Regions from separate parts of the Flavobacterium sp. KS-LB2 genome, predicted to be linked through region 2. Evidence: riboswitches for the same ligand, from Rfam matches in the RefSeq annotation. Region 2 holds a riboswitch; the other holds the start of a gene.

Region 1 (15,483 bases), 1.2 Mb from region 2:
CATATTTTTCAAAAGATTGATTGTTGACATGGGTTTGCAAACGCCATTTCCAACTGTTTTCTCCTAAAAGATAAGCGGCTCGTTTCCCCTGATTTTCGGCAAAAGCCAACAAAGGTGAATTGGTATTTATAGCTCTGATTTTGGACGATAGCAAAACAGACACCGCACCTTTTGCAGTTACGGTTCCAAAAGCATTTTGCAAAGGCGGTAAATTTTCAAAGCCGATATTGTCAGCTGCAAATAAATTAAACTGCTCATTAAAAACCGACAAATAATCTTCTTTTTGTCCGCTCATTTTAAAGTTCAAATTATCCTGCTGCTGATTCAGAAAATTAAAATCGGTGTTGTTTCCTGTTATGATAAACGTATTGATTCCGGCAGCTCTATTACTCTCAAAAATAGTTTTAAACTCGGTTGTTGGTTGGTATAAAATCAAAACATTATAATCTTGCAATGATTTGATTTCATTTGGTTTAACGATCGTTACTTTACGCTGTACATTCGATTCAACTGCTCTTTTCATTGCGCCTAAATCAGGATGACTTATAGCTGAAATAATAGCAATATTTGTTTTTTGGTCAATGACTTCAACCGCAAAATTCTTAGTGTTATTATACGTGTTTTTTTCTTTTTCTTTTGATGATATTGTAGCTTTAAAAACCTGTAATCCTATTTTATCAGCCGGTAAAAGTATGTTTACAGTTGCTGTTTTCTTAAATGGAGAAAAAGTAATTGATTGTTTACTGAATACCGAATTACCTTGCGAAATAACAAAATCAGCTGTTACACTTTTAGTTCCTGAATACTTTAAAAAAGCTTCGACAGGAAATTTATTCTTATGAAAAGCATATTTATTAACATTCAGTTGATTGATTTTGAAATCTAAAAAAGTCGTTGTATCGCCTACAATCACAGGATATACTTTATTTACAGCATCAAAACTGTAGACATAATCATTACCCGAAGTTTGATTTCCATCTGTAATCAAAACCGTTGGATATGTTCTGTTTTTATAAATGCTTTTTAGATTTTTGGCAACAACATCTATATTAGTTTGAGTTCCTTTAAAATCAAAAGCTTCTGTAAGTTCAAAGTCATCGGAAAACTGATACGATTGCACATCAAATTTCTCTTGTAAATCAGAGTTAGATTGTATTTTTTTATACAATTCTAATGCTTTTTCATTGGCATTCAAAAAAGAAATAGAACTCGAATTATCAACAACAATGGGCAAAGGCGTTTTTACCGTTTCAAGCGTATTTTTAGTTACTATTGGATTAATCAACAACAATAAAAGTCCAAAAATGGATAAGAAACGCAAAAAAGCCAAAAACCAACCGACTTTCGATTTGTTTTTGGCTTTGTAGATATATTGAAAATACGACAAACCACCAGCTATTAGTAATGAAAGAAGTAATAATAGTAGCGTATTTGTTGTCATTTATTCTTTATTAAATGATTGAAGGATTTAATGATTAAAAAAATAATTATTTAGTTCAGAAATCTTTAAATCTTTGAATTTTACAATCTTTTAATTGAATTTTAAGTAAGCATTCCTCCACAAACATTCATAACCTGTCCGGTTACATACGCGCTCATGTCCGAGGCAAAGAAAAGACATGCATTGGCAACATCTTCAGTCGTTCCGCCGCGTTTCAACGGAATTCCGTCTCTCCATCCTTTTACAACATCTTCGTTTAATTTAGCCGTCATTTCCGTTTCTATAAATCCTGGAGCAATTACATTACAACGAATGTTACGAGATCCTAATTCCAATGCTACTGATTTAGAAAAACCAATAACTCCCGCTTTAGAAGCAGCATAATTCGTTTGTCCAGCATTTCCTTTTACTCCCACAACAGAACTCATATTGATAATTGAACCAGAACGTTGCTTCAAAAACGTACGTTGAATGGCTTTAGTCATATTAAAAACCGACTTTAAGTTAACATCAATTACTTGATCAAAATCACCTTCTGACATACGCATCAAAAGGTTGTCTTTGGTAATTCCGGCGTTATTGATTAAAATGTCAACCGTTCCAAATTCAGCCAAAACCGCATCTACAAGAGTTTGCGCTTCATTAAAATCCGCAGCATTCGATTGGTACCCTTTGGCTTTAATTCCAAGAGCATTCAATTCATTTTCAAGAGCCAAAGCAGATTCTACTGATGAACTATATGTAAAGGCTACATTTGCACCATGTTTTGCAAAAACTTCAGCAATTCCTTTTCCAATTCCTCGACTCGCACCAGTAATTATGGCAACTTTTCCTTCTAGTAATTTCATATTCAAAAATTAGTTTAAATTTTATTTGGAGCTATTCCTGCTATCCGCTTCAATCTTTTATGAACGCTATCGCTTACATAAAAGGATTTTCACTACTATCAGGGCTATCTTACACTCGTCAAATATATAATAATTCCCTTTTTAAAAAAAATTCAAAAGCAATAACAGTCAAAATTCAACTCTTAAATTTTAAAGAAACGCTTTGTCCATTTATCCCAAAACGAACTGTAAATAGCTACTAATGTAAAAACTAGTAGAAATAGATGATACCATGCATTACTAATTAAGTCAAAGAAATCTAATTTCCCATTAGCGTAGCTCAATATAAGCAATACTTGAGCACCATAAGGTAAAATCCCTTGAATTATACACGAGAAAATATCCAGAATTGCAGCCGTTTTTTTAGGATTTAATTCGTACTCATCGTTAATTTCTTTAGCAATTGGCCCTGTAATTACAATAGAAACCGTATTATTCGCTATCGCTAAATTAGCAAAACCTACTATAGCGCCAATTCCCGCTTGAGCTGATTTTTTACTTTTAATTCTTTTTTTAATCTGAACTAATAAATACGTTATTCCGCCCGCTTTATCTACCATGGCAGCTAAACCTCCGGTAAGCATAGACAACAAGAAAATATCAGTCATACTAGTAAAGCCTTCATATATCTTTTGCGTAAACTCCATTAGCGTAAATGAACCACTAAAATATCCAATAATACCTGCTAATAAAGTACCAATAAGCAATGTTGAAAATACATTAACACCCACAACCGCTAATACGATTACTAAAATGTAAGGTACAATTGCTATCCATGAAAAATCATTTTTTGCAATGGCAACAGTCACAATATCAGAGTTTAAACCAAGATAAAAGAAAACCAAAATAGTAAAAACTGCAGCAGGGAAGGCAATGAACAAGTTAATTTTGAACTTGTCTTTTAGATCACACCCTAATGATTGCGTTGCTGCAATAGTAGTATCAGAAATCATGGAAAGATTGTCACCAAGCATAGAACCACCTAATAAAGCGCCAGATATAAGCGGTAATGAAGCACCACTTTTATCAGCTAAAGCGACAGCTATTGGACCAATCGCTACAATTGCACCTACTGAAGTTCCTGTAGCAGTTGATAAAAAAGAGGCAATCAAGAAAATACCTAACGGAAAGTAAGCAACGTCAATCGTATTTATCCCAAGGTTCACCACAGCGTCAACTCCGCCCATCGCTTTACTTACCACTGCGAACGCTCCCGCTAGCAAGTAAATTAAACACATGGTCATGATTTTACTTTCGCCACAACCTGCGATTAACGTTTCAACTTTATCCTCAGTTGAGGATTTGAATAATAAAAAAGCGGCGATTATACCAACTAAAACAGCTACTGGAGATGGGAAAGCATAAAAATCATTCAAAATAATTCCCGCTCCCAAAAAAGTAAAAATAAAAACAAATAAAGGAATCAAGGCAAAGGCATTTCCTTTTTCTTTAGAAAATAAAGTCATAAAAATAATTTTAAATTAAAAATTATGACGAAAAACGAAGCTAAATATGGGAATGTAAACAACATTTTTTCCAAAGGATTTGGCTTATCGTTTTAGCACCTTGCTTGTTGTTGCAGGTTGCTATCCTATTGAAGGATTCGTGATAACGGGTGCAAAAGTAATTAATTATTTATGAAATATTTTGAATTTCACTCAAAAAAATAATAAAACAAAAAAAGCGCCACATAAAAATGTAGCGCTTAAATATAAAATTCTGAAAAACAGTCGTTAACTTTTAGAAAGCTACATTCCATTTTGGTAATCTTCCATTTTCGTCAAGGAAGTTTTGTAAAACTTGTCCTTCTACAAATGTAGGAATCACTTTTGTCTTATCATTGAATGTCTCATACCAAACTACCTCTAGTGTGCTGATATCTTCAATTTTCATTTGTGCAGGCCAAGAATATTTTCTTCCAGTTTTTGCAAATTGGTGGCCTTCTACAATTTTATCTTTAAGTCCACCATTTTTAATTTTCAAAGTTCCGTTATTTTGAACAGTTCCAGTAGAACCAACCATAATTAACTCTTTTTCATCTCCTACTGAATACACTAAAAATACTCCAGATCCTTCTGATGCATTGCAAACTTCTGCTAAACTATCTTCTGTAGTAAATGAAAACTGATTGCTAACTTTGAATTTTTTTAACTCTTTGTACATATTATTTTATTTTTATTTGAACTGGCTTCGACAAAAAAATACCCCACAAAATCGTGAGGCCCATTAGAAAACCATTCGTTTATGTTTGTTCTTATTACAATTGAATCTGTAAAAACAGAAATATTTAATAAAGTGCAAAGATATTTCTTTAATTCAATTAATAATAAAAAAGCCCCACAAATTGTGAGGCTTCTAGAAATATTTAATAAGAGTTTAGATTAACCTAAAACTTCTTTTACTTTTTTACCAATTTCAGCTGGAGAATCTACTACGTGAATTCCACATTCTCTCATGATTTGTTTTTTAGCTTCAGCAGTATCATCAGATCCACCAACGATTGCACCAGCATGTCCCATTGTACGTCCTGCTGGAGCGGTAACTCCTGCGATGAAACCTACAACTGGTTTACGGTTACCATCAGCTTTGATCCAATGAGCAGCATCAGCTTCTAATTGTCCACCAATTTCACCTATCATTACGATACATTCTGTTTCTGGGTCATTCATCAATAATTCAACCGCTTCTTTTGTAGTAGTTCCAATGATTGGGTCTCCACCAATACCAATTGCAGTAGTGATTCCTAATCCTTGTTTTACAACTTGGTCAGCAGCTTCATACGTTAATGTTCCAGATTTAGAAACAATACCAACAGTTCCTTTCTTAAAAACAAATCCTGGCATAATACCAACTTTAGCTTCACCCGGAGTAATAATTCCAGGGCAGTTTGGACCTATTAATCTTGCATTTCTTTCTTTAACATAACTATTTGCTTTTATCATGTCAGCAACAGGAATTCCTTCAGTAATTGCAATAATTACTTTGATTCCAGCATCAGCAGCTTCCATAATTGCATCTGCAGCAAAAGCCGGCGGTACAAAAATGATAGTTGTATCAGCACCTGCTTGTTCTACAGCATCTTTTACAGTATTGAAAACTGGTCGGTCTAAGTGCGAAGTTCCACCTTTTCCTGGAGTTACACCACCAACAACGTTAGTACCGTACTCAATCATTTGAGAAGCATGGAAAGTTCCTTCGCTTCCTGTAAAACCTTGAACAATTATTTTGGAATCTTTATTAACTAAAACACTCATGATATATTTTTTATGTAGTTTTTAAAATTGTTATGCAAAAGTATAAAATAGTAATCAGTAATCTGTATTCAGTATTCAGTTTTTTGATACTAAATTATGATAATTGACTCATTTGATACCCTCGAAATAGTTTATTATCTTTTATTTGCCAAATAACCATAAAATGGGCCAATAACATTTCTTCTCTGGGGTTCTCAATCGTTTTCACAAAATGTGAATATCGTAGCGAAATAGTATCATTTTCACTTACAATATGACTAATCCTTACCTTTGAACGAACATAGGCTTTACTTAAATCATTGGACAGACTTAATAGAGAATTGTAGTCCAATTGAACCAATCCTTTACTACTATTCCACTCAACGATAACTTCAGGATGCAAAAAATCTTTTAGGACTTCGCTATCTATAAGGGCATCTGATTTGTAAAATTTCTGAACGATTTCTTTAGCAGACATATTACTTTAGTTTATTAAGAATTTCTGGTATCTTCTTGATATTTGCCAGTTGTTTTAATTTCTCTCTTGATTCTTCAATTGGAGTACCAAAATAAGACTTTCCTCCTTCAACGGATTTTGTTACTCCTGTTTGTCCTAGAATAACTGCCTTTGCTCCTATCGTTATACCACTGGTTGTTCCTACTTGTCCCCAAATAGTCACTTCATCTTCAATAATCACACAACCTGCGATTCCGGTTTGTGAAGCAATTAAACATTTTTTTCCAATAACAGTATCGTGACCTACATGTACTTGATTGTCAATTTTTGTGCCTTCGCCAATGGTTGTATCGCCAGTAACGCCTTTATCAATAGTACAAAGCGCTCCTATACCCACATTATCTTTGATAACCACTCTGCCGCCAGAAAGCAACTGATCGTAACCCTCAGTACGTTTTTTATAATAAAACGCATCTGCGCCTAAAATAGTTCCTGCATGAATGATTACATTATCTCCAATTACGGTATAATCATAAATGGAAACATTAGAATGAATCAAACAATTCTTCCCAATAACAACATGATTTCCTACAAAGGTATTGGGCTGTATTACAGTTCCTTCACCTATATAAGCTGAAGTAGCTATTGAAACATTAGAGACTTGAAATGGCTTGAAATAGTTTGTCAATTTATTAAAATCTCTAAAAGGATCTTCAGAAATCAACAACGCTTTTCCATCCGGACAAGCTACATTTTTATTGATTAAAACAATAGTTGCGGCTGAGTTTAATGCTTTTTCATAGTACTTGGGATGGTCAACAAAAACTATATCTCCTGACTCAACAACATGTATTTCATTCATTCCAGTAACTGGAAAATCTGTATCACCAACATACTCACAGCCGATGATATTTGCAATTTCTTGTAAAGTATAAACTTTTTGGAATTTCATTTTTAATAGTTTTTAGTCTCAGTTTTCAGTTTCAGCTTTCAATCTTTAGTGACACAAACTGTCTGTTAAGACTGAAAACTGAAACTCTATAAAAACTATTCTTTAACACGTTCCATGTAAGAACCTGATGCAGTATCGATTTTAATTTTATCTCCTTCATTAATAAACAAAGGAACATTTACAGTTGCACCAGTTTCAACAGTTGCTGATTTGGTTGCATTTGTAGCTGTATTTCCTTTAATTCCTGGTTCAGCATAAGTCACTTCAAGTATAACAGATGCTGGCATATCTACAGAAAGAGGTAAATCAGTTTCTGTATTGATACTTACCATTACATTTTCTCCTTCTTTCAATAAATCTGGTGAGTCTAAAATGTTTTTGTTCAAAGTAATTTGTTCAAAAGTTTCAGTATTCATAAAATGAAATTGATCACCTTCTGGATATAAAAACTGAAATTTATGGTTTTCTACTCTAACTTCATCTATTTTATGTCCAGCTGAAAAGGTATTGTCTAATACTTTCCCATTTGTTAAACTTCTCAATTTAGTTCTTACAAAAGCAGGTCCTTTTCCTGGTTTTACATGAAGAAATTCAATGATTTTGTAAATATCGTTGTTATATTTAATACACAATCCGTTTTTAATATCTGATGTAGATGCCATTTTTTTATTTATTTGTTGATTCGTTTATTTGTTGATTCGTTTATTTTTTCTATCGATTAAACGATGTAGCAAACAAACATAACCTATTTATTTTTAATAATTTCCAGAATAACCTTTCATTACTCCACGTGATGAATTTCGAATAAAATCAATGATTTCATCTCTTTCAGGTGTTGCTTCCATCTCGGCTTCAATAATACCTAAAGCTTGAGTTGTGTTGTAATTTTTTTGATAGAGAATTCTGTAAATATCTTGAATTTCTCTTATTTTTTCAGTTGTAAAACCGCGTCTTCTTAATCCCACGGAATTAATCCCAACATATGATAAAGGTTCTTTTGCTGCTTTCGTAAATGGCGGAACATCTTTCCTTACCAATGATCCACCAGAAATCATCGCGTGATCTCCTATGTGAATAAATTGATGAACTGCTGCCAAGCCACCGATAACTGCAAATTTACCTACAGTAACGTGACCAGCCAAAGCGACTCCGTTTACAATAATTGCATTATCGCCAATGTGGCAATCGTGTGCAATATGTGCAGTTGCCATTACTAAACAATTATTACCTAAAGTAGTTTGCCCAGAGGCTATTGTTCCTCTATTGATAGTTACACATTCTCTAATCGTGCAATTGTCTCCTATTATTGCTAAAGAATCTTCTCCACCAAATTTTAAATCCTGTGGGACCGCCGAAATAACTGCACCTGGGAATATATTACAATTTTTTCCAATTCTTGCGCCCTCCATTATGGTGACATTTGAACCAATCCAAGTTCCATCTCCAATAACTACATTATTGTGAATGGTTGTAAAGGGCTCAATAACAACATTTTTGGCGATTTTGGCACCAGGATGAACATAGGCTAATGGTTGATTCATATTCTTTATTTAATCGTTTAACTGTTTAATCGATTAACCGAATAAACGATTAACCAAATCAACAAAAAAATTATTGTTTTTTTGCAATTTGCGCCATTAATTCTGCTTCAGCAACTAATTTCCCATTTGCGTAAGCATTTGCTTGCATGTGACAAATTCCTCTTCTGATAGGTGTAATTAAATCACACTTAAAAATCAAGGTATCACCCGGTAATACTTTATGTTTGAATTTAACATTATCTATCTTCATAAAATAAGTCAAATAATTTTCAGGATCCGGAACCGTACTTAATACAAGTATCCCTCCTGTTTGAGCCATAGCCTCTACAATTAAAACGCCTGGCATAACTGGAGCTTCAGGAAAATGTCCTACAAAGAAATTCTCATTCATGGTAACATTTTTCATACCCACAACATGAGTTTCAGACATTTCAATAATTCTGTCAATCAATAAAAATGGTGGTCTATGGGGAAGAACAGCCATAATTTTATGAATATCCATTAAAGGTTCTTGGTGTAAATCATAAACAGGAACATAATTTCTTTGTTCTATTTTTATGATTTTAGCCATTTTTTTAGCAAACTGTGTGTTTACAAAATGCCCAGGTTTATTGGCTATTACTTTTCCTTGAATTCGGGTTCCAATTAATGCTAAATCACCTACTACATCCAGTAATTTATGTCTTGCCGCTTCATTTGGGTAATGCAAAGTAAGATTATCTAAAATACCGTTTGGCTTAACTGTAATTTCATCTTTTCCAAAAGCAACTTTTAAATTCTCCATCGTTGCTGCTGAAATTTCTTTATCTACATAAACAATGGCATTATTTAAATCGCCCCCTTTGATTAAACCATTTTCCAATAATGATTCTAATTCATGTAAAAAACTAAAGGTTCTTGACTCTGATATTTCCGTTTTAAAATCTGAAATACTTTTCATCGTAGCATTTTGAGTTCCCAGTATTTTTGTACCAAAATCTACCATTGCTGTAACGGAATATTGCTCGTTTGGCATTACTAATATTTCACTTCCAGATGCTTCATCTATAAAAGAAATAACTTCTTTTACTACATAAATATTTCTTTTAGCATTCTGTTCTTCAATTTCAGCTTTTTCAAGTGCCTCCACAAAATATTTTGAAGAGCCATCCATAATTGGAAGCTCAGAAGCATTTAATTCTATGATTACATTATCTAGATCACAACCAATTAATGCTGCTAAAACATGCTCAGGTGTTTGAATTTTAACTCCCAGTTTCTCTAAATTAGTTCCTCTTTGCGTGTTTACAACATAATTTGCATCCGCTTCAATAATAGGTTGTCCTTCGAGATCTATTCGTACAAAAGTAAAACCATTATTGACTGGAGCAGGTTTAAAAGTCATTTTTACTTCTTTTCCTGTGTGTAATCCAACTCCAGTTAGCGAAATTTCTGTTTTGATGGTCTTCTGTTTAACCATTGTTTCCATTTTTTTGGTTTAATATTTGTTTTTTTAATTCTTCTATTTCTGCAACAATCTTAGGTAAATTCTTGAAATGAACATAGGATTTACTAAAATCATTGTATCCAAATGTAGGGCTTCCTTGCAAGATTTCATCGTCTTTTATATTCCTTCCAACACCCGATTGTGCTTGAATTCGAACATTATTACCAATGTTTAAATGTCCTGAAATTCCAACTTGGCCACCAATCATACCGCTTTTGCCAATTTTTGTGGAGCCAGCAACTCCTGTTTGAGCGGCAATTACTGTATTCTCTCCTATCTCAACATTATGAGCAATTTGAATTTGATTGTCAAGCTTTACTCCTTTTCTAATAATCGTTGAGCCCATTGTAGCTCTATCTATTGTTGTACAAGAACCGATATCAACATTATCTTCTATTATTACATTTCCTATTTGCGGAATTTTAGTATACGTTCCATCTGGATTGGGTGCAAAGCCAAAACCATCAGCACCTATGATTGCGCCAGAATGAATCGTACAATTGTTCCCAATTAAGGTCTCCGAATAAATTTTTGCACCAGCGAATAATATAACATTATCCCCAATTACTACATTATCTCCTACGAAGCAGTTGGGATATATTTTTACATTTTTACCTAAAACTACATTTTGGCCTACATAACTAAAACTACCAAGATATAAATTATCTCCATATTTTGCATTTTCTGACAGGAAAGAAGGCTGTTCTATTCCACTTTTATTCAATTTTACCTGATTATAAAACTCTAATAATTTAGAAAATGCTGCATAAGCATCTTGCACTTTTATTAATGTAGTTGTCAAAGGTGATTCAGCCACAAAAGTCTCATTAACAATTGTTACTGAGGCTTTTGTAGAATATATATAATTAAGATATTTAGGATTTGATAAAAAAGTAAGTGATCCCTCGGTGCCTTCTTCGATTTTTGACAATCTAAAAACTTCCACCATTGGATTCCCTACAACTTCTCCTTCTAATATCCCTGCTATTTGCTCTGCTGTAAATTTCATTGCGACAAAAATATAAAAAAATAGATTTTAAATGACCTTTTTATAGCAGTTGTTTTGGGAAACAGATATAATATTTAGTCACCAATTTAGATAACGATTTTAAATTCAGCTGGTCAGAAGATTCTATAACGTCCTCAATTGTGCTGTCTTTTTTCAAAATTCGTATTGGTTCTGCTTCTTTGCTATATGCTTGATTTTTTATTTTGCCTTTAAATATAAAATAATTGGTTTCAACTAATGAAATATTATTTTCTAATGCAAAACGTTCTTTTAGCGGTTGTAATTCTTCAATCGCTACTTTTTCGCTCGTTAATTTTATTTTTAATAAATCTCGGTTTACTATCATTTTACTCAAAGACGACAATATAAAATCATCCTGTTTTTGCCAAGCTTTTAAAGCTCCAATAATATCAAAATCATCTAATTGAGCAAATAAATCTAAGGTTTCAGCATCAAAAGTATCAATCGTAACTTTTTTTTGTATGAAAAACAATAACGGCTCACTACAAGGAAGCTGTACTCCTTTTAATGTTAATTCTTTGGCTCGTTTTAAGATTTTCATCAAAATTAACTCTGCTACCAAACTTGTTTTGTGCAGATACGCCTGCCAATACATCAAACGTCTGGACATCAAAAACTTTTCGACTGAATAAATTCCTTTTTCTTCAATGACCAAATAATCGTCTACAACATTCATCATTTGGATTAGTCGTTCTGAGTTGACGTTCCCTTCAGCTACTCCCGAGTAAAAACTGTCGCGTTTCAAATAATCCATTCGATCCATATCCAATTGACTCGAAATCAACTGTAGCATAAATTTCCTATTGTATTCGCCTTTAAAAACCTGAATAGCCAAACTTAACTGTCCGTCAAATTCCAGATTCAATTGGTTCATAAATAATAGTGAAATTTCTTCGTGATGTACATCTTCAACAATGCTTTTTTCCATAGCATGTGAAAAAGGCCCATGTCCTATATCGTGCAATAAAATAGCAATATACAGCGCATTTTCTTCTTCGGGAGATATTGAAACTCCTTTGAAACGCAATACATCGACTGCTTTTTGCATCAAATGCATACAGCCTAAAGCATGATGAAAACGGGTATGATTTGCTCCCGGATATACTAGATACGACAATCCCATTTGAGATATTCGACGCAAACGCTGAAAATAAGGATGCTGAACTAAATCGTAGATTAAGGCATTTGGAATGGTAATAAACCCATAAATGGGATCATTAAATATTTTTAGCTTATTGATTTGACTCACTATTAAGTTTGTTTTTAAGGTCAACAAATATAAGTAAATTAGATTTCAAAAACAGAAGCGTTCCTAATTGTGATTTAGAGTAAAAAAAACGGAGCGTTTGAAGCGCTCCGTTGTGTATTTTTTTTATAGTTTTCTAATCCAAATATTTCTAAATTGATTTTTAGAATCATGATCTTGAAGTGAAATAACATCCTCACCATGCGAAGAAGGATAATTATGTAAGCCAATATAAAGCGTTAAGCCGTTTATGGTTGAATTGTTTTGTACTAAAACACCATTTAAAAACACGGTAATTCGCGCTGGGGCATCAATTCTACCATCTGCTTTAAATCGCGGTGCGGTATAAATCACGTCATAAGCATTCCACTCTAATGGTGTTTTCACAGCATTTACTAATGGTGGATGATCTTTATAGATACTTCCTGCTTGTCCGTTAGCATAAGTCCTATTATTGTATGAATCTAAAATTTGAAGTTCGTAGCGATTTTGAAAAAACACGCCGCTATTTCCTCTGGCTTGTCCACCATCAAGTACTTCATCTGGAGCACTCCACTCTAAATGCAACTGACAATCACCAAAAGCCATCTTAGTTTGTATAGCTCCTGAACCTGGAACCACTTCCATATAATCTTTATCTACAATTTTCCAAGCTGCAGGTTTTGTAACGTCTTTTTGACTAACCCATTGCTCTAAGTTTTTACCATCAAATAAAATAATTGCATCAGAAGGTGCATTTCCTAGGATTTTAGCAGGCGTGATTACTTTTACTGCTGGTTCCCAAATTTCTGTCATTTCGGGTTTCATTGGCATAGGCGAAACCTCTGGCGGAGTGTTTACAAATTTGTGTTGTGCCATTGCTATTGTTGCAGAAAACAGGGTAATAGTTAAAAGAGAATTTTTAATTTTTTTAGATTTCATAGTTAAATTCATTTGGTTTAATAAAGTATAATTATTGGTTAATTGTTCTCTTTTCAATATTAAGCATTTTTTTTTCACGAACTAACAATTAATCCAAATATAACGAATTCGTTCATAAACTTTAGATTTTCGTAAAAATTGAAGCAGAAACAGCTTGTTAAAATAATTAACATAAATTTAAGTTCGTTTAGTTCGGTAAATTACGAACTAACTTTATTTTTGCAAAAAAAAAATATGGACTCAATACAAAAAGAGAGAGATGAACTTATTGAGATGTTCGGAATTCATTTTGAATTATTATACAATTTACCGCCATTAGGAGCCAGAATTATTGGATTACTAATAATAGATGGTTGCAAGACTGGATTGACATTTGAAGAGATAGTAGAAAAAATGGGAGCAAGTAAAAGCTCGATTTCTACCAACTTAAATCTACTTCTGAAAATGGAAAAAATACATTATTACACTTTATGCGGTGATCGAAAAAAATATTTTAAGCCTTCGCCATTTAGTGAACGATTAAAAAATTATATCAAAATACTTGATTTTGAAAAAACCATTATAGATAAATTAATTAATTATAGGGAACAAACTGTTTCCTGTGCAGAGGAACGATGTAATATGGAAAATGTAAAAGCTTATAAAATTCATGTGGGTGAAGTAGAAGAACTTTTGATGAAAACAATTGACAAATTCAAGAAAATAGAAATCAATAATGGTAAAAATAGTAATTAATCAATTTTAGTAAATATTCACAAATGAAAAAGAGATATATAGTTAGTGCCCTTTTAATATCCATCAGTTTTTTTTCCTGTAAAAAAGAAACAGAACAAGTCGCACCACCAACACCTACCTATAAAGTAGTTCAAATAGGAACTAGTAGCACTACCCTTTTGGCTGAATATCCAACCAGTTTAGAAGGAATTACAGATATTGATATCCGTGCCAAAGTAGATGGCTACATCGAAAAAATTTATGTACAAGAAGGACAAGAAATAAAAAAAGGACAACTACTTTTTAAACTTGAAACACAAACCGCTAATCAGGATGCAGCTGCTGCAAAAGCAAAAGTAACAGCTGCTCAGGTCGAAGTAAGTCGCTTAAAACCTCTTGTGGATCGTAATATTATTAGTGATGTACAACTTGAAACAGCTAAGGCCAATTTAGCCAATGCAAAAAGTATTTATCAAGGTATACTCGCACGTATTGATTATGCGACGATTAAAAGCCCTGTAAACGGAATTGTAGGCTCCTTACCTTTGCGTTTAGGGAGTTATGTAAGCAGTCAAACCCCAGAGCCGTTAACTCGCATTTCTGATGTTAGTACTATTTATGCCTATTTTTCAGTGAATGAAAAACAACAATTGGATGTTATGATGAACGCTGAAGGCAAAACATTTCAAGAGAAAATCAACAAAATGCCAAAAGTAAATTTGGTTTTAAGTAACGGAATTGTCTACGAACAAAAAGGAAAAATAGAAACTTTTAGTGGTCAAGCCAATGCACAAACAGGTTCATTTAACGTAAGAGCTAGTTTTCCTAATACCAACCGATTATTACGCTCAGGCGAAAGTGGGTTAATCCAAATTCCTACCAATTTACAAGATGTAATCATTATTCCGCAAAATGCAACTTTAGAAATGCAAGACAAACGCATTGCCTTAATTGTAGATAAAGACAGTAAAGTTAAAGCTGTTCCAATTACAGTAAGAGCAGTTCCGGGAGGGCAATTTTTTGTGGTCGATAGTGGCTTAAATCCAAACGATAAAATGCTAATTGAAGGCGTTGGAATTGTAACCGAAGGAACTTTAATCATACCTGAAGTAGTTGATTTTAATACAATCATCAACCCTGCTAAAAAATAATTGACTTTTTAAAAATCAAAACATATGTTTTCAAAATTTATTGACAGACCAGTATTGTCAACTGTGATTTCTATTATCATAGTGATTCTGGGCGTTTTGGGCTTAATTTCGCTTCCAGTATCGCAATACCCTGAAATTGCTCCGCCTACCGTTACAGTTAGTGCCAATTACCAAGGAGCAAGTGCCGAGGTGGTAATGAACTCAGTGGTAATTCCACTGGAGGAACAAATTAATGGTGTGGAAGATATGACCTACATGACTTCTACCTCTAATAATGATGGTTCAGCCTCTATTAGCATTTACTTTAAGTTGGGAACTAATCCTGATTTGGCAGCTGTAAACGTTCAAAATAGAGTTTCGAGAGCAACACCTTTATTGCCACAAGAGGTAACAAGAGCTGGAGTAACCACATCGAAAAGACAAA
Region 2 (15,483 bases):
GCCATAATTTTTACGAGCCTTGTTCGGACTGTTCAGATGAAGCTACTTGCGCGGTTCGGAAACTGATGATTGAGGTGCGCGATAATACACTTAAAATCTTAGAAAGTAACACCTTGGCTGACATTGCCTTTTAAAGAATATATCACAAAATAAATTTTGTAGTTAACTTAAATTATTTACTTTTGCATAATAATCTACTATTCCGATAGGGCAATAGATTTAAATGTTAGAAACAGTTGAATAAAAAAAGCATGAACCAAGAATTGAAAGCTATTACCATCAATGCAAAATCGGAAACGACTTTTAAAGAACGCTTGTGGGTTATTATTCCGGTTGTCTTATTGGTAGGTTTAATTTCTACATTAGTTTACAATCATCATGCAGAATTTTCTTGGGATGGTTTTATAGCGGGATTTAATCAGGAATTTTTAATCTTTTTCTGTATCGGTGTTTTTGCACAATTAGTAGATGGAACTTTAGGAATGGGTTATGGAGCAACTTCTACTTCATTTTTATTAGCGTATGGAATTCCGCCGGCAATAAGTAGTACAGGAGTTCACGTGGCTGAAATGTTTACAACAGGAGCTTCGGCGATTTCTCATCATCGTTTTGGGAATATCAATAAAAAACTAGTGAGACATTTGTTAATTCCCGGTGTTTTAGGGTCTATTGCAGGTGCTTATTTATTGTCGGATGTAATTGATGGGGATGCGATAAAGCCTTTTATTGCGGTATACATGATAGGGCTGGCCATTATAATCATCAGAAAAGCAATGCAGAAAAACATCATTAAAAAGAAAACCAAGCGACTGAATATTTTAGCTTCTTTTGGAGGTTTTATGGATGCTGTTGGGGGTGGTGGCTGGGGGCCAATTGTGACTTCGACTTTATTAGGTCGAGGTAGAAATCCACGATATACTATTGGTTCTGTAAATGCAGCCGAGTTTGCAGTAGCTTTTGCCAGTGGTGTAACATTTATGCTTTTTGGAGGAATACAAGGATGGCAAGTTATTATAGGGTTGATTTTAGGTGGTGTGATTGCTGCTCCAATTGCCGCAATTTTAGTCAATAAAATAAAGAGAAAGCCTATGATGATTTTGGTAGGCGTTTTAATTATTGTTTTGAGTTTAAAAACACTGTCTAAATTATTATAAAAGAGAAACGAAATTATGAGCATAGCAATAACCAATACTTTATTAGATAAAACAAAGGATTTTTCAATTGAAGAGACTTTGGCTTTTTTGGCTAATGAATTTAGAGACAAAGTAGTTTTCTCGACTTCTTTTGGACAGGAAGACCAAGTAATTACGGCTTTAATTGGAAAAAATAATTTACCTATTACCATTTTTACTTTGGATACCGGAAGGTTATTTCAAGAGACTTACGATGTTTTTCATAAGACCTTGAAAAAGTATCAAATAGATATTAAAACTTATTTTCCGGAAACAAGTGCGGTTGAAGAGTTATTAAATCAAAAAGGCCCAAATAGCTTTTATGAATCAGTAGAGAATAGAAAAGAATGTTGTTTCATTCGAAAAGTAGCGCCTTTGACTAAAGCTTTAAAAGGAAATTCAATTTGGATTACCGGTTTGAGAGCTGAGCAATCAGAAAATAGAAATGATTTAGACCTTTTTGAATACGATGAAAAATTCGATATTATAAAATTCAATCCGTTGTTAAAATGGACATTAGAAGAGGTTCAGAAATATTTAGACGATAACAATGTGCCACAAAATGCCTTACACAAACAAGGTTTCGTCAGTATAGGTTGCGCACCTTGTACCAGAGCAATTGTCCCTGGAGAAGATATCAGAGCAGGAAGATGGTCATGGGAATCCAGTCATAAAGAATGTGGTTTGCACCAGAAATAGAAAACAGAGGTTAGAATAAAGAGAAAAGAAAAAATAATAATAGTTAAGAGATTTTAGATGAGGTTCCAACAACCTTAAACTTTAAACTTTTAAACTTTTAAACTAATAATAATGAGTTCAATATTAAAAACAAACGCTTTAGAAAGCGAAGCTATATACATTTTTAGAGAAGTTATATCTCAATTTGACAAGCCGGTTTTACTTTTCTCTGGTGGAAAAGATTCAATTACATTGGTGCGTTTAGCACAAAAAGCATTTTTTCCTGCAAAAATTCCTTTTCCGTTGTTGCATGTAGACACGGGACATAACTTTCCTGAAACTATTGCTTTCAGAGATAAATTGGTTGCTGAATTAGGATTGGAACTAATCGTTCGTAATGTTCAGGATGCTATTGACGAAGGTAAAGTGGTGGAAGAATCTGGAAAATATTCCAGCAGAAACAGTTTGCAAACGACGACACTTTTGGATGCAATCGAAGAATTCAAATTTGATGCTTGTATAGGTGGTGCGCGTCGTGATGAAGAAAAAGCAAGAGCTAAAGAACGTATTTTCTCTGTTCGTGATGATTTTGGTCAATGGGATGAGAAAAACCAACGTCCGGAATTGTTTGATATTTTGAACGGAAAAATTGAAAATGGTCAAAACGTTCGTGTTTTTCCAATTTCGAACTGGACTGAGCTTGATGTTTGGAGTTATATTGAGCAAGAGCAAATCGAAATTCCATCGATTTACTTTTCACACAAACGTAAAGTATTCTTGAGAGACGGTATGATTTGGTCACATTCTCCATTTGTGTACCAAGAAGAAGATGAAGAGATTGAAGAAAGAATTGTTCGTTTTAGAACTGTTGGAGATATGAGTTGTACTGCAGCTGTTGATTCTTACGCAGCAACCATTCAAGAAGTAGTAGGCGAAATAAGATCTTCGACTATTTCAGAAAGAGGAGCCAGAATTGATGACAAACGTTCTGAAGCTGCGATGGAAAAAAGAAAACAACAAGGGTATTTTTAGAAAATAATTATAAGTTATGAATTATGAATTGTTCCGAGACATTTAAAATTTAAAATTCAACATTTAAAATAAAAAAATCAAATTTAGAAGTTACATAAGGTGTTTAAGAAACCTTAAACTTTTAAACTTCAAACAAAAAACAAGGAATGGAAGTTTTAAAAATAGCAACAGCAGGAAGTGTAGATGACGGAAAGAGTACCTTAATCGGGAGATTATTATACGATACAAAATCATTGACTACAGATAAGATTGAAGCAATAGAAAAAAGCAGCAAGCAAAAAGGATACGATTATTTAGATTTTTCATTGGCTACCGATGGTTTGGTTGCTGAGAGAGAACAAGGAATCACGATTGATGTGGCGCATATTTATTTTTCGACAGCCAAGAAAAGTTACATTATTGCCGATACTCCGGGTCACGTAGAATATACTCGTAACATGGTTACAGGAGCTTCGACTTCGCAAGTTTCTATCATTTTGATCGATGCTCGTAAAGGCGTTATTGAGCAAACGTACAGACACTTTTTCATCAATAATTTATTGAGAGTAAAAGAAGTGATTGTTGCGGTAAACAAAATGGATTTGGTTGATTATTCGGAAGAAGTATACAATAAAATCAAAGCTGATTTTCAAGCGCTGAACAGCAAAAGTTCATTCAAAGAGCAAAATGTAAGTTACATTCCGTTGAGTGCTATCAATGGAGGAAATGTTGCTGATAAATCAGAGAATATGCCGTGGTACACTGGACAAACGGTTTTGGAACATTTAGAAGCTTTAGAGCCGGAAGATGTTTTTGAAACAGGAAAAGCTCGTTTCCCCGTTCAAACAGTTATTCGACCAAAAACGGAAGAGTATCACGACTTCAGAGGATATGCCGGAAAATTATACGGGAACAATATTAAAGTGGGTGATGCGGTAACGGTACTTCCTTCATTGACGGAATCTAAAGTGACCAATATTCACTTTTTCGATCAGCAATTTGATGAAGCGACAGCAGGTTCTTCTATTACTTTGGAACTGGAAAATGATATCAATGTGACAAGAGGCGACATGATTGTAAAATCGGATGAGCTTCCTAAAATCGAAAAAGACATCAATACAACGATTTGCTGGATGGACAGCAAAAAGTTAGTTCCAGGTGCTAAATATTTGGTACAACACAATACAAACAGAGTTTTGGCAAAAATAGAAAGCGTGAAAAACGTTATCGCTACAGATTATTCTGGAGTTACACCAGCGACTCAATTGGCTATAAATGAAATAGGCGAAGTAAATATTAAATTAAGCAAAGCTTTGTATTTTGATGCCTATAATGACAACAAATCAAACGGCGCTTTTATATTAATTGATGCTGCAACCAACACAACTGCTGGAGTTGGATTTATAAACTAAATCTAACTTTTGCCAAAAACAACACACAGATGGAAAGTTTTAGAACCGAAATAGAAAACCCGATTGTCCAAAAAGACATTATCGATTTAGAAAGAAAAATTGCTTTATTCCGTGACGGGAAAATTGATGATGAGCGTTTCCGGAGCCTTCGTTTGGCGAGAGGAGTTTACGGTCAACGTCAGGAAGGCGTACAAATGATTCGTATCAAATTGCCTTTTGGTAAAGTGACCAGCGAACAATTGTTGCGAATTACTAAAGTTTCTGATGAATATTCAACCGGACGTTTGCACATTACAACGCGCCAGGATATCCAAATTCACTATGTAAGTTTGGACAGAACGCCACAACTTTGGGCTGAATTAGAAAAAGATGATGTTACACTTCGTGAAGCTTGTGGAAACACCGTGAGAAATATTACGGCCAGTGAAACAGCAGGAATTGATACTGAAGAACTTTTTGATGTGTCGCCTTATGCGCATGCTATGTTTCAGTTTTTCTTAAGAAATCCGGTTTGTCAGGAAATGGGACGTAAATTCAAAATTTCATTTTCTTCTTCGGATAAAGATACGGCCTTGAGTTATTTACACGATTTAGGATTTATTCCAAGAATTGAAAATGGCGAAAGAGGATTTAAAGTAATGTTAGGTGGAGGATTAGGTTCACAGCCACACCACGCCGAATTGCTTTCCGAATTTATTCCGGTAAACCAAATTATTCCAACGACCGAAGGTGTTTTGAGAATTTTTGATCGCTATGGCGAAAGAGCGAAACGTTTGAAAGCCCGTATGAAATTCTTAATCAAAGATATTGGTAGAGATGAATTTTTAAAATTGGTTGATGAAGAGAAAAAAGCCTTGTCTTACCAAACAGTTGAAATCGATACAACTGCTTTTGATGCTGAAATAACTGCTCCTTTACTGGAAGTTCCAAAAGTAGAAATCGAAGATACTCCTGCTTTCGAAGCTTGGAAAAAATCAAATGTAATTGCGCAAAAACAAGCGGGTTATGTAGCGATTGGAATCAAAGTTTTATTAGGTGATTTTTATACAGATAAAGCGAGAGCTTTGGCTGAATTAATCAAAAATTATGCGGCGAATGAATTGCGTTTTACATTGAGACAAGACATTTTAATTCGTCACGTAAAAGAAGAAAATTTACCTTTTTTCTACCAAGAATTAGCCAAATTAGATTTTGTAGCTTTGGGTTACAATACCATTTCTGACATTACTGCTTGTCCGGGAACAGATACGTGTAATTTAGGAATTGCAAGCAGCACCGGAATCGCAGTAGAACTGGAAAGAGTTTTAGAAACTGAATATCCACAATACAGCAACAATCAAGAAATCACGATTAAAATCAGTGGTTGTATGAATGCTTGTGGACAACACAATATGGCCGAAATTGGTTTTCAGGGAATGTCTATCAATTCTGGAAAATTAGTAGCGCCAGCATTACAAGTATTATTAGGCGGAGGAAATTTAGGAAACGGATCAGGAAGATTTTCGGATAAAGTTATCAAAATTCCAAGTAGAAGGGGACCTGATGCATTGCGTTTCATCTTAAATGATTTTGAAGCGAACGGAAACGGACAATCATTCTTGAATTATTATGATGCCAAAGGGGAAAAATATTTCTACGAATTTTTGAAACCATTAGCCGATTTGACTAATCTTACCGAAGCTGATTTTGTAGATTGGGGAAATGCTGATAATTACGTGAAAGCAGTGGGAGTTGGTGAATGCGCTGGTGTTGTAATTGATTTAGTTGCTACTTTATTATTAGAAGCCAAAGATAAATTGACTTTTGCGCAAGAAGCTTTCGAAGAAGGAAAATGGTCTGATGCTATTTATCACGCTTATGCTGGATTTGTGAATGGTGCCAAAGCATTACTATTGGCTGAAAATCAAAAAACAAATCATCAAGCTGGAATCATTGATTTATTCGATACTGTTTTTGTGGAAACAAATAAAATTCCATTACAATCAACTTTGAAAGCTTTAGTATTTCAAATTAGAGAGAATGAACCGTCTCAAGCGTTTGCTACAAAATACATTCAAGAAGCCATTGTGTTTTTTAAGACCTTAGAAACATTTAGAGCCAAAGACCTTCAAGATGAAAAATAAAATAGAACCTCAAGTTACTTTAGTAGGTGCTGGCCCAGGTGATCCGGATTTACTGACCATCAAAGGTGCAAAAGCATTGGCGGAAGCTAATGTAGTTTTGTATGACGCCTTGGCAAATGAAGAACTATTGTCTTATGCTCCTAAGAAAGCTTTGAGAATATTTGTTGGTAAAAGAAAAGGCTGTCATGAATATACGCAAGACCAAATCAATCAATTGATTGTTGATAATGCGTTGACTTATGGAAATGTGGTGCGACTAAAAGGTGGTGATCCATTTATTTTTGGTCGTGGAAGTGAAGAAATAGAATTCGTAGAAAGCTTTGGAATTCCTACATTTGTAGTGCCGGGAATTTCATCCTCTATTGCAGTTCCTGCGTCGCAAGGAATTTCGTTGACAAAAAGAGGAGTTTCGGAGAGTTTTTGGGTGATTACCGGTACAACTTCGGCACGGAAATTATCTGCGGATGTGGCTTTAGCAGCTCAATCAACAGCAACGGTTGTAATTTTGATGGGAATGAGTAAACTGGATCAAATTGTGGCTTTATTCCAAAAAGAATCTAAAGGAGAAATGCCCGTTGCGATTATTCAAAACGGAACAACTCCAGAGGAAAAAGTAGGAATTGGAACAATTGATACCATCCAAAGAGTTGTGGCTGACAATAATTTAAGTTCTCCAGCGATAATCGTTATTGGAGAAGTGGTAGGAGACAGTAAAAAAAGTGTAGGTTTTTATAAAGAATTGAGATCGAACCACAATAAGGTGCTGGTATATGGAAAGGAATGAATTGTACCCAATATTTTTAAAATTACACAACCTTAATGTGCTTATAGTAGGTGGTGGAAATGTGGGGTTGGAAAAGTTATCTTTTCTGTTGAAATCCAGTCCAAATGCAAATGTTGAGGTAGTTGCACCGCGATTTTTACCTGAATTAGAACTATTGGCTTCAAGCTATTTGTCAGTAAAACTGACGTATAAAAAGTTCAATCGATGGATGCTTCGCAAACGCCACATGGTTATTGCTTGTACGGATGATTTGAAAGTGAATAAAAGGATTTATGATTTATCCAGAAAAAGATATTTGATTTGCAATATTGCTGATACACCGCTATTATGTGATTATTATTTGGGCGGAATTGTGACCAAAGGAAATGTAAAAATCGCCATTTCAACCAACGGAAAATCACCAACAACTGCCAAAAGATTACGGGAGTTTTTTGAAGAAATAATTCCGGACGATATTAATAAAATGGTCGAAAACCTAAATGAATATCGTAAAACGCTGAAAGGGAATTTCGAAGAAAAAGTTCAAAAAATGAACGAAATCACCGAGTCGTTGAAGAATAAAGAACCAAGAGAATAGCATAAAGAACAAAGAATTCTACTGATATTTATCATTTAAAGTAATAAAAATCAATCGTTCATTTGCAATTAAATAGTTTAGCACAATTACATTACATAAAGAATAAAAAAATGATTAAAACAGACATACTTATAATAGGAGCCGGACCTACGGGTTTATTTGCAGTTTTTGAAGCAGGATTGTTAAAATTAAAATGTCATATTCTGGATGCTTTGCCACAAGCGGGTGGACAATTATCTGAATTATATCCTAAAAAACCAATTTACGATATTCCAGGTTTCCCGGAAGTTTTAGCCGGAGATTTGGTTGATAATCTAATGGAACAAATCAAGCAGTTCGAACCAGGTTTTACCCTTGGTGAACGTGCTGAAACAATTGAAAAACAAGAAGACGGAACTTTTATAGTAACTTCTAATAAAGGAAAAAAATTCCATGCGCCTGTAGTCGCTATTGCGGGTGGATTAGGAAGTTTTGAGCCAAGAAAACCATTAATCGAAGACATCGAATTTTACGAGGATAAAGGAATCAAATACTTTATCAAAAACCCGGAAAAATTCAGAGACAAAAGAGTAGTAATTGCCGGAGGAGGAGATTCTGCTTTAGACTGGAGTATTTTCTTGTCGAATGTAGCTTCTGAGGTGACTTTGATTCACCGTCGAAACGAATTTAGAGGTGCTTTAGATTCTGTAGAAAAAGTACAGGAATTAAAGAATTCAGGTAAAATCAAAATGATTACTCCAGGAGAAGTAATTGGGTTGAACGGTGCAGAGCATTTAGAATCTGTTGTTGTCGATGAGGATGGCGCACACCGCACAATTCCTACAGATTACTTCATTCCGCTTTTTGGTTTAACACCAAAATTAGGACCTATTGGTAACTGGGGATTAGACATTGAAAAGAATGCTATAAAAGTAAATAATGCTTTGGATTATCAAACGAATATTCCAGGGATCTTCGCCATTGGTGACGTAAATACCTATCCTGGAAAATTAAAATTGATCCTTTGTGGTTTCCACGAAGCAACGATAATGTGTCAGGCAGCCTATCAAATCATCAATCCAGGTAAAAAATATGTATTGAAATATACTACAGTTTCTGGTGTTGACGGATTTGACGGGACTCGTAAAGAGGCTCCAAAAGCCGTGGTGAAAGCCATAGTTTAACAACTTAATATAAACTAGTTAAAAAATATAGCGCTAATACTTGCAAGTATTAGCGCTATGTCTTTACTTTGCACTGTTCATATATTTATTGAAAGTTATCACGAAAGGCGGAGGGAAAGACCCAATGAAACCTTAGCAACCCTTTATCTTTAAAGAAGGTGCTACATTCTACTTTGTACTGAACAGTTTCAGTATCTAAGATAGATAACACACGAATACGCACTAGTATTTCTCAAACCTTTTCTTGACAACATATCGATATTTAGCCACTGAATTTATTTCAGTATTAGGAGCGAATTATCAGGCTTTTTTGCTGATAATCTTCCCGCTGTACACTTTATCTTTTATGCCGAACCCCGGCACAAAAGGATGCCGTTTCCATCGGGGCTAAAGAGTTAATATTGTGAACTTTTGTAATCATTAATCAAAAGAACGAATCTCAATACGTATCGAGATTTGCAAGAAATAAACACTTATGTCAAACATTCAAAAGGCTATAAAAGAAAGGATTCTTGTTTTAGATGGAGCCATGGGAACCATGTTACAACGCTACAATTTTTCCGAAGAAGATTTTCGAGGCGAACGTTTCAAAGATTTCCCACATTCCTTAAAAGGGAACAACGATTTATTGTCACTCACGCAACCACAAGCAATACGAGCAGTTCACGCAGCTTATTTTGAAGCTGGAGCGGATATCGTTGAAACCAATACTTTTTCTGGAACTACCATCGGAATGGCCGATTACCATCTTGAAGATTTGGTGTATGAACTCAACTATGAATCGGCACGAATCGCCCGTGAAGTAGCCGATGAATTTACAGCTAAAAATCCAGACAAACCTCGTTTTGTAGCCGGTTCAATAGGACCAACAAACAGAACGGCGAGCATGTCACCAGATGTAAATGATCCGGGTTATAGAGCCGTGACGTTTGATGATTTGCGTATTGCTTATAAACAACAAGTAGAAGCCTTAATTGACGGAGGAAGTGATTTACTTCTAGTAGAAACTATTTTCGACACGTTAAACGCAAAAGCAGCACTTTTCGCCATTGAAGAAGTCAAAGACGAACGCAATATCGATATTCCAATCATGGTTTCCGGAACCATTACGGATGCATCAGGAAGAACACTTTCAGGACAAACCGTAGAAGCTTTTTTGATTTCGGTTTCACACATTCCATTGTTGAGCGTAGGTTTCAATTGTGCTTTGGGAGCTGATTTGTTGAAGCCCTATTTGCAAACGTTGTCGCAAAATACTTCATTCAATGTATCAGCGCATCCTAATGCAGGATTGCCAAACGCTTTTGGAGAGTATGATGAAACACCAGAACAGATGCAAGCCTTCATCAAAGAATATCTGGACGATAATTTAGTAAACATCATAGGCGGTTGTTGCGGAACAACGCCAGAACACATCAAGTTGATTGCTGATATCGCAAAGGAGTATAAACCTAGAGTATCAACAGCAACAATGTAAGTAAGAATGCCCGCGTGAGGGATAGCAGTGAAAAGCCCACAGCCTGACGAAGGAAGAGCGAGGACTTGCAGCGAATAGCCCGACCCTTTTGGGTCACGCCAAAAATATTAATAAGATATACGAAACCTACACGTTTGCTGAAATCGTGAAGGATCAAACAAAATAAAAAATGGCACAAGCAGAAACTAGAAGAAACCTTGTTTTATCGGGATTAGAGCCTTTAATCATTACGCCGGAAAGCGTTTTTGTGAATATTGGTGAACGTACGAATGTTACAGGTTCTAGAAAATTTCTTCGATTAATCAAGGAAGAAAAATACGAAGAAGCACTTAGCATTGCAAAAGAACAAGTAGAAGGTGGCGCACAAATCATCGATATTAATATGGATGAAGGAATGCTGGATGGCGAATATGCCATGACAAAATTCCTAAATTTAATCGCTGCTGAACCTGATATTTCCAGAGTGCCAATCATGATTGACAGCTCGAAATGGGATATTATCGAAGCTGGATTAAAAGTGGTGCAAGGAAAGAGTGTGGTAAATTCGATTTCGTTGAAAGAAGGGGAAGAACAATTCATCCATCACGCTAAATTGATTAAGCGCTACGGAGCTGCGGCAATTATTATGGCTTTTGATGAGGTAGGTCAAGCGGATAATTACGAACGCAGAATAGAAATTTGCCAACGTTCGTATGATATTTTGGTAAACAAAGTTGGTTTTCCTCCGCAAGATATTATTTTCGATTTGAATATTTTTCCTGTTGCAACAGGAATGGAAGAACACCGATTGAACGCATTGGATTTCTTCAGAGGAACCAAATGGGTAAGAGAAAATCTTCCTCATGCGCATATTAGTGGTGGTGTGAGTAATGTTTCGTTTTCGTTTAGAGGAAATGACACGGTTAGGGAAGCGATGCACTCGGTTTTTTTGTACCATGCAATTCAACATGGTATGACTATGGGAATTGTAAATCCAGAAATGCTTACTATTTACGATGACATTCCAAAAGACTTGTTAGAACATGTTGAAGATGTGATCTTAAACAGACGCGATGATGCAACGGAAAGATTGTTGGACTTTGCTGAGAATGTAAAAGGAGATACAAAAAGCAATGAAAAAACTGTTCAAGAATGGCGCTCGGGAACTGTTCAGGAACGATTGACGCACTCGTTAGTAAAAGGAGTCGATGAATTTATAGAAATTGATGTTGAAGAAGCCAGACTTGCAGCAACAAAACCTATCGAAGTAATCGAAATCAACTTAATGGCAGGAATGAATGTCGTTGGAGATTTATTTGGATCAGGTAAAATGTTTTTGCCACAAGTGGTAAAATCAGCGCGTGTCATGAAGAAAGCGGTAGCTTATTTATTGCCATTTATTGAAGCAGAAAAAGATGGTGTTTCAAGTTTTGCAGGTCGTATATTAATGGCGACGGTAAAAGGCGACGTACACGATATTGGTAAAAATATTGTTTCGGTTGTTTTGGCTTGTAACAATTACGAAATTATTGATTTAGGGGTAATGGTTGCTCCAGAGAAAATCATCGCGGCAGCCATAGAACACAACGTTGATATTATTGGTTTAAGCGGATTGATAACACCTTCGCTTGATGAAATGGTGTATCTAGCTAAAGAATTAGACAAAAGAAATATAAAAATTCCGGTAATGATTGGTGGAGCAACGACTTCACGAGCGCACACTGCCGTGAAAATTGCGCCACAATATAAATCAACTGTGATTCACGTAAATGATGCTTCGAGAGCGGTAACGGTTGCCGGAAATTTATTGAATAGTGAAAAGAAAATATATGCAAGTGACATTAGGGCAGAATATGATGCTTTTAGAGAGACATTTTTGAATCGTTCACGCGACAAAAATTTCTTGACGATTGAGCAAGCTCGTGTTAATAAACTGAAATTAGATTGGGATAATTACAACCCAATGAAACCTAATTTTATTGGAACAAAAACAATCGAAGTCGATTTGGATGTTTTGGTTCCGTATATTGACTGGACACCGTTTTTTAGAACTTGGGAATTGTTTGGGAAATATCCTGCGATATTGACGGATAATGTTGTTGGCGAACAAGCTACTTCTGTTTTTGCGGATGCCAAAGAAATGTTAGACGTTATTTTGAAAGAAAAGAAACTGACAGCTAAAGGAATCTACGGAATTTTTCCAGCGAATCAAGTGAATGATGATGACATCGAATTGCGTGATGAAAGCGGAAAAGTACTAGAGAAATTCTTGACGCTGCGTCAGCAATCACAAAAAACGAAAGGAGCTCCAAATATTGCATTGTCGGATTTTATTGCTCCGAAAGACAGCGGTAAAACGGATTATATGGGAGCGTTTTGTGTAACGACCGGTTTTGGTGTGGATGAATGGGCAGCTGAATTTGAAAAAGATTTAGACGATTACAATTCGATTATGGTGAAAGCATTGGCAGATCGTTTTGCTGAAGCTTTTGCGGAGTATTTACATGAAAAAATCCGTAAAGAAATTTGGGGTTACGCTGCTGATGAAAATTTAACTACCGAGGCAATGATTGAAGAGGTGTACAAAGGAATTCGTCCTGCGCCAGGTTATCCTGCTTGTCCTGACCATTTAGAAAAACCAACGATTTGGAAATTACTAAATGTAGAACAAGAAATAGGAGTGACTTTAACGGAAAGTATGGCGATGTGGCCGGCTTCATCGGTTTCAGGATATTATTTTGGAAATCCGGAAAGTAAGTATTTTGGACTTGGAAAAATAAAAGAAGACCAAGTTATTGATTATGCCAAACGAAGAAGTGTTTCAACAGAAGTAGCCATGAAATGGTTAAATCCAAATATTGCGGATTAAAAACATAGTCGTAAAGTCAAAAGTCATAAAGTCTAAAGGACGTGACTTTCGACTTTTGACATTCAAACTTTAAGACTTAAATGAAAGTAACACAACATATAGAAGCTGCAAAAGGAGAAACTTTATTCTCCTTCGAAATTATTCCGCCTCAAAAAGGAAAAAGCATTCAGGAATTATACGATAATATTGATCCGTTGATGGAGTTCAAACCACCATTTATAGACGTAACTACTTCTCGCGAAGAGTTTATTTATGTCGATAAAGGGAATGGTTTATTGGAAAAAAAACTGACCAGAATGCGTCCTGGAACACTTGGAATTTGTGCTTCAATCAAGCATAAGTACAATGTAGATACAGTTCCTCATGTGCTTTGCGGGGGTTTTACCAAAGAAGAAACCGAATATTTATTGGTCGATTGTCATTATCTGGGAATTGATAATGTGATGGCTTTGCGTGGTGATGCGATGAAAGATGAGCAGTCTTTTGTTCCTAAACAAGGAGGAAATGATTTTGCTGTTGATTTGGTCAAGCAAATTAACCAATTGAATTGCGGAAAATACTTGCATGACGTGATGGATGTTGACAACAAAGCTAATTTTTGTATTGGAGTTGCGGGATATCCGGAGAAACATTTAGAATCTCCGTCTTTAATTTCAGATTTGAAAAGACTGAAAGAAAAAGTGGATGCTGGTGCAGATTATGTAGTGACGCAAATGTTTTTTGATAATGCTAAATACTTTGAATTTGTTGCAAAAGCCAGAGAGATGGGGATTACCGTTCCAATTATTCCAGGAATTAAACCAATTGCAGTCCAAAGACACTTACAAGTTTTACCACAAATTTTCAGAATCGATTTGCCGGAAGATTTAATTCATGCGGTAGATCAATGTAAAAACAACGCGGATATCAGACAAGTTGGAATCGAATGGGCGATTCAACAATCACTAGAATTAAAAGCAGCTGGAGTTCCAGTTTTACACTATTATTCTATGGGGAAATCAGAAAATATCCGACAAATAGCGAGTAAGGTTTTTTAATTTTCAATCGTATTTCATAAAAAAAGCTCGTTTAAAATTGGATTTAAACGAGCTTTTTGTTGTTGTAACTATTTCGTAATCTCTCTAAATACAGCTTCTAGATTTTTATTTTTCTGATTCAGCTGCAAGGTTTTCAAACCATTGGCATTCGCAAAATCAAAAACAGTTGGGCGCATGTCTTTATCGGCTTTGAAAGTCAATTCCCAAATCATGTCATGCGTATTTTTAAAAGAGACAAGATTTTCGATTTTAGCAATCAGTTGTTCCTCGACTTTATAATCGAATTCTACTTCAATAACTTGTTCTTTATCCTCGGAAATTAAGTTGTCCAGTTTTTTATCGGTAACAATTTTACCGTTATTGATGATGATAACGCGGTCACAAATCGCTTCGACTTCCTGCATAATGTGGGTAGAAAGGAAAACAGTTTTGTCTTTCCCTACGTTTTTAATCACATTACGAATTTCCATCAATTGATTTGGGTCTAAACCTGTAGTTGGTTCATCCAAAATCAAAACATCTGGATTGTGTAATAAAGCGTTGGCAAGACCTACGCGCTGGCGATATCCTTTGGATAATTGCCCTATTTTTTTATGACTTTCGGTACTTAAACCGGTCAGTTGAATTACTTCTTCGATTCGGGATTTGGCTACTTTATACACATCAGCATTGAAAGCCAAATATTCCCTCACATACAAATCCAAATACAATGGATTGTGTTCTGGAAGATAACCAATAGAAAGTTGCACTGCTTTTTGTTGTGTATTTACATCATTTCCATTTACGATTGCAGTGCCTTCATCGGCATTGATGTAGGTTGTCAATATTTTCATTAAAGTTGATTTTCCGGCTCCATTTGGACCTAAAAAACCAACGATTTCTCCTTTTTTTATAGAAAATGAAATGTTATCCAATGCTTTTTGGGCACCGTAACTTTTTGATATGTTATTTACTTCTATTGACATGGAATTTTATTTGTTGCAAAAGTAAACAGAAAAAGTATTGATTTATTGTTTTTTGTAGCCCAATAGCTAAAAAGACCTTTGTCAAAGTTTTACAAAGCGAGATGATATTCTATTTTAGATTTATATATTTACCTAAACAATATAAATATGAATTTGAAAAATACACAATCAAGCAGTTTCTTGAAAAACTACAAAAGTATTTTATTACTACTTGGCGGAATTTTGGCAGGAAGTAT

What was found. A riboswitch is a leader RNA that binds a small molecule or an ion and turns the genes downstream of it on or off. The one in region 2 is predicted to bind S-adenosylmethionine.
Region 1: it holds a riboswitch for S-adenosylmethionine, as region 2 does, so the genes downstream of both, V5J73_RS07455 (Na+/H+ antiporter NhaC family protein) here and V5J73_RS12790 (homocysteine S-methyltransferase family protein) in region 2, are expected to answer to the same signal.

What each region holds. Positions count from the first base shown of each region.
Region 1 is NZ_CP145904.1:1,764,217-1,779,699, forward strand. Features, by position in the region: gene V5J73_RS07445 (hypothetical protein) at 1-1,441, opposite strand, end outside; gene fabG (3-oxoacyl-[acyl-carrier-protein] reductase) at 1,543-2,289, opposite strand; gene V5J73_RS07455 (Na+/H+ antiporter NhaC family protein) at 2,472-3,794, opposite strand; SAM-I-IV-variant riboswitch at 3,849-3,945, opposite strand; gene V5J73_RS07460 (hypothetical protein) at 4,069-4,491, opposite strand; gene sucD (succinate--CoA ligase subunit alpha) at 4,710-5,582, opposite strand; gene V5J73_RS07470 (nuclear transport factor 2 family protein) at 5,677-6,039, opposite strand; gene V5J73_RS07475 (UDP-3-O-(3-hydroxymyristoyl)glucosamine N-acyltransferase) at 6,041-6,970, opposite strand; gene efp (elongation factor P) at 7,066-7,632, opposite strand; gene lpxA (acyl-ACP--UDP-N-acetylglucosamine O-acyltransferase) at 7,726-8,511, opposite strand; gene V5J73_RS07490 (bifunctional UDP-3-O-[3-hydroxymyristoyl] N-acetylglucosamine deacetylase/3-hydroxyacyl-ACP dehydratase) at 8,582-9,970, opposite strand; gene lpxD (UDP-3-O-(3-hydroxymyristoyl)glucosamine N-acyltransferase) at 9,963-11,006, opposite strand; gene V5J73_RS07500 (HD domain-containing protein) at 11,047-12,276, opposite strand; gene V5J73_RS07505 (3-keto-disaccharide hydrolase) at 12,400-13,194, opposite strand; gene V5J73_RS07510 (GbsR/MarR family transcriptional regulator) at 13,429-13,929, shown strand; gene V5J73_RS07515 (efflux RND transporter periplasmic adaptor subunit) at 13,953-15,059, shown strand; gene V5J73_RS07520 (efflux RND transporter permease subunit) at 15,084-15,483, shown strand, end outside.
Region 2 is NZ_CP145904.1:2,976,303-2,991,785, reverse strand. Features, by position in the region: gene V5J73_RS12835 (RrF2 family transcriptional regulator) at 1-134, shown strand, start outside; gene V5J73_RS12830 (sulfite exporter TauE/SafE family protein) at 252-1,154, shown strand; gene V5J73_RS12825 (phosphoadenylyl-sulfate reductase) at 1,170-1,871, shown strand; gene cysD (sulfate adenylyltransferase subunit CysD) at 1,983-2,882, shown strand; gene V5J73_RS12815 (sulfate adenylyltransferase subunit 1) at 3,029-4,273, shown strand; gene V5J73_RS12810 (HEPN domain-containing protein) at 4,303-6,396, shown strand; gene cobA (uroporphyrinogen-III C-methyltransferase) at 6,386-7,180, shown strand; gene V5J73_RS12800 (precorrin-2 dehydrogenase/sirohydrochlorin ferrochelatase family protein) at 7,167-7,757, shown strand; gene V5J73_RS12795 (NAD(P)/FAD-dependent oxidoreductase) at 7,868-8,920, shown strand; SAM riboswitch class I at 9,013-9,131, shown strand; gene V5J73_RS12790 (homocysteine S-methyltransferase family protein) at 9,396-10,397, shown strand; gene metH (methionine synthase) at 10,567-13,245, shown strand; gene metF (methylenetetrahydrofolate reductase [NAD(P)H]) at 13,326-14,282, shown strand; gene gldA (gliding motility-associated ABC transporter ATP-binding subunit GldA) at 14,351-15,247, opposite strand; gene V5J73_RS12770 (dicarboxylate/amino acid:cation symporter) at 15,395-15,483, shown strand, end outside.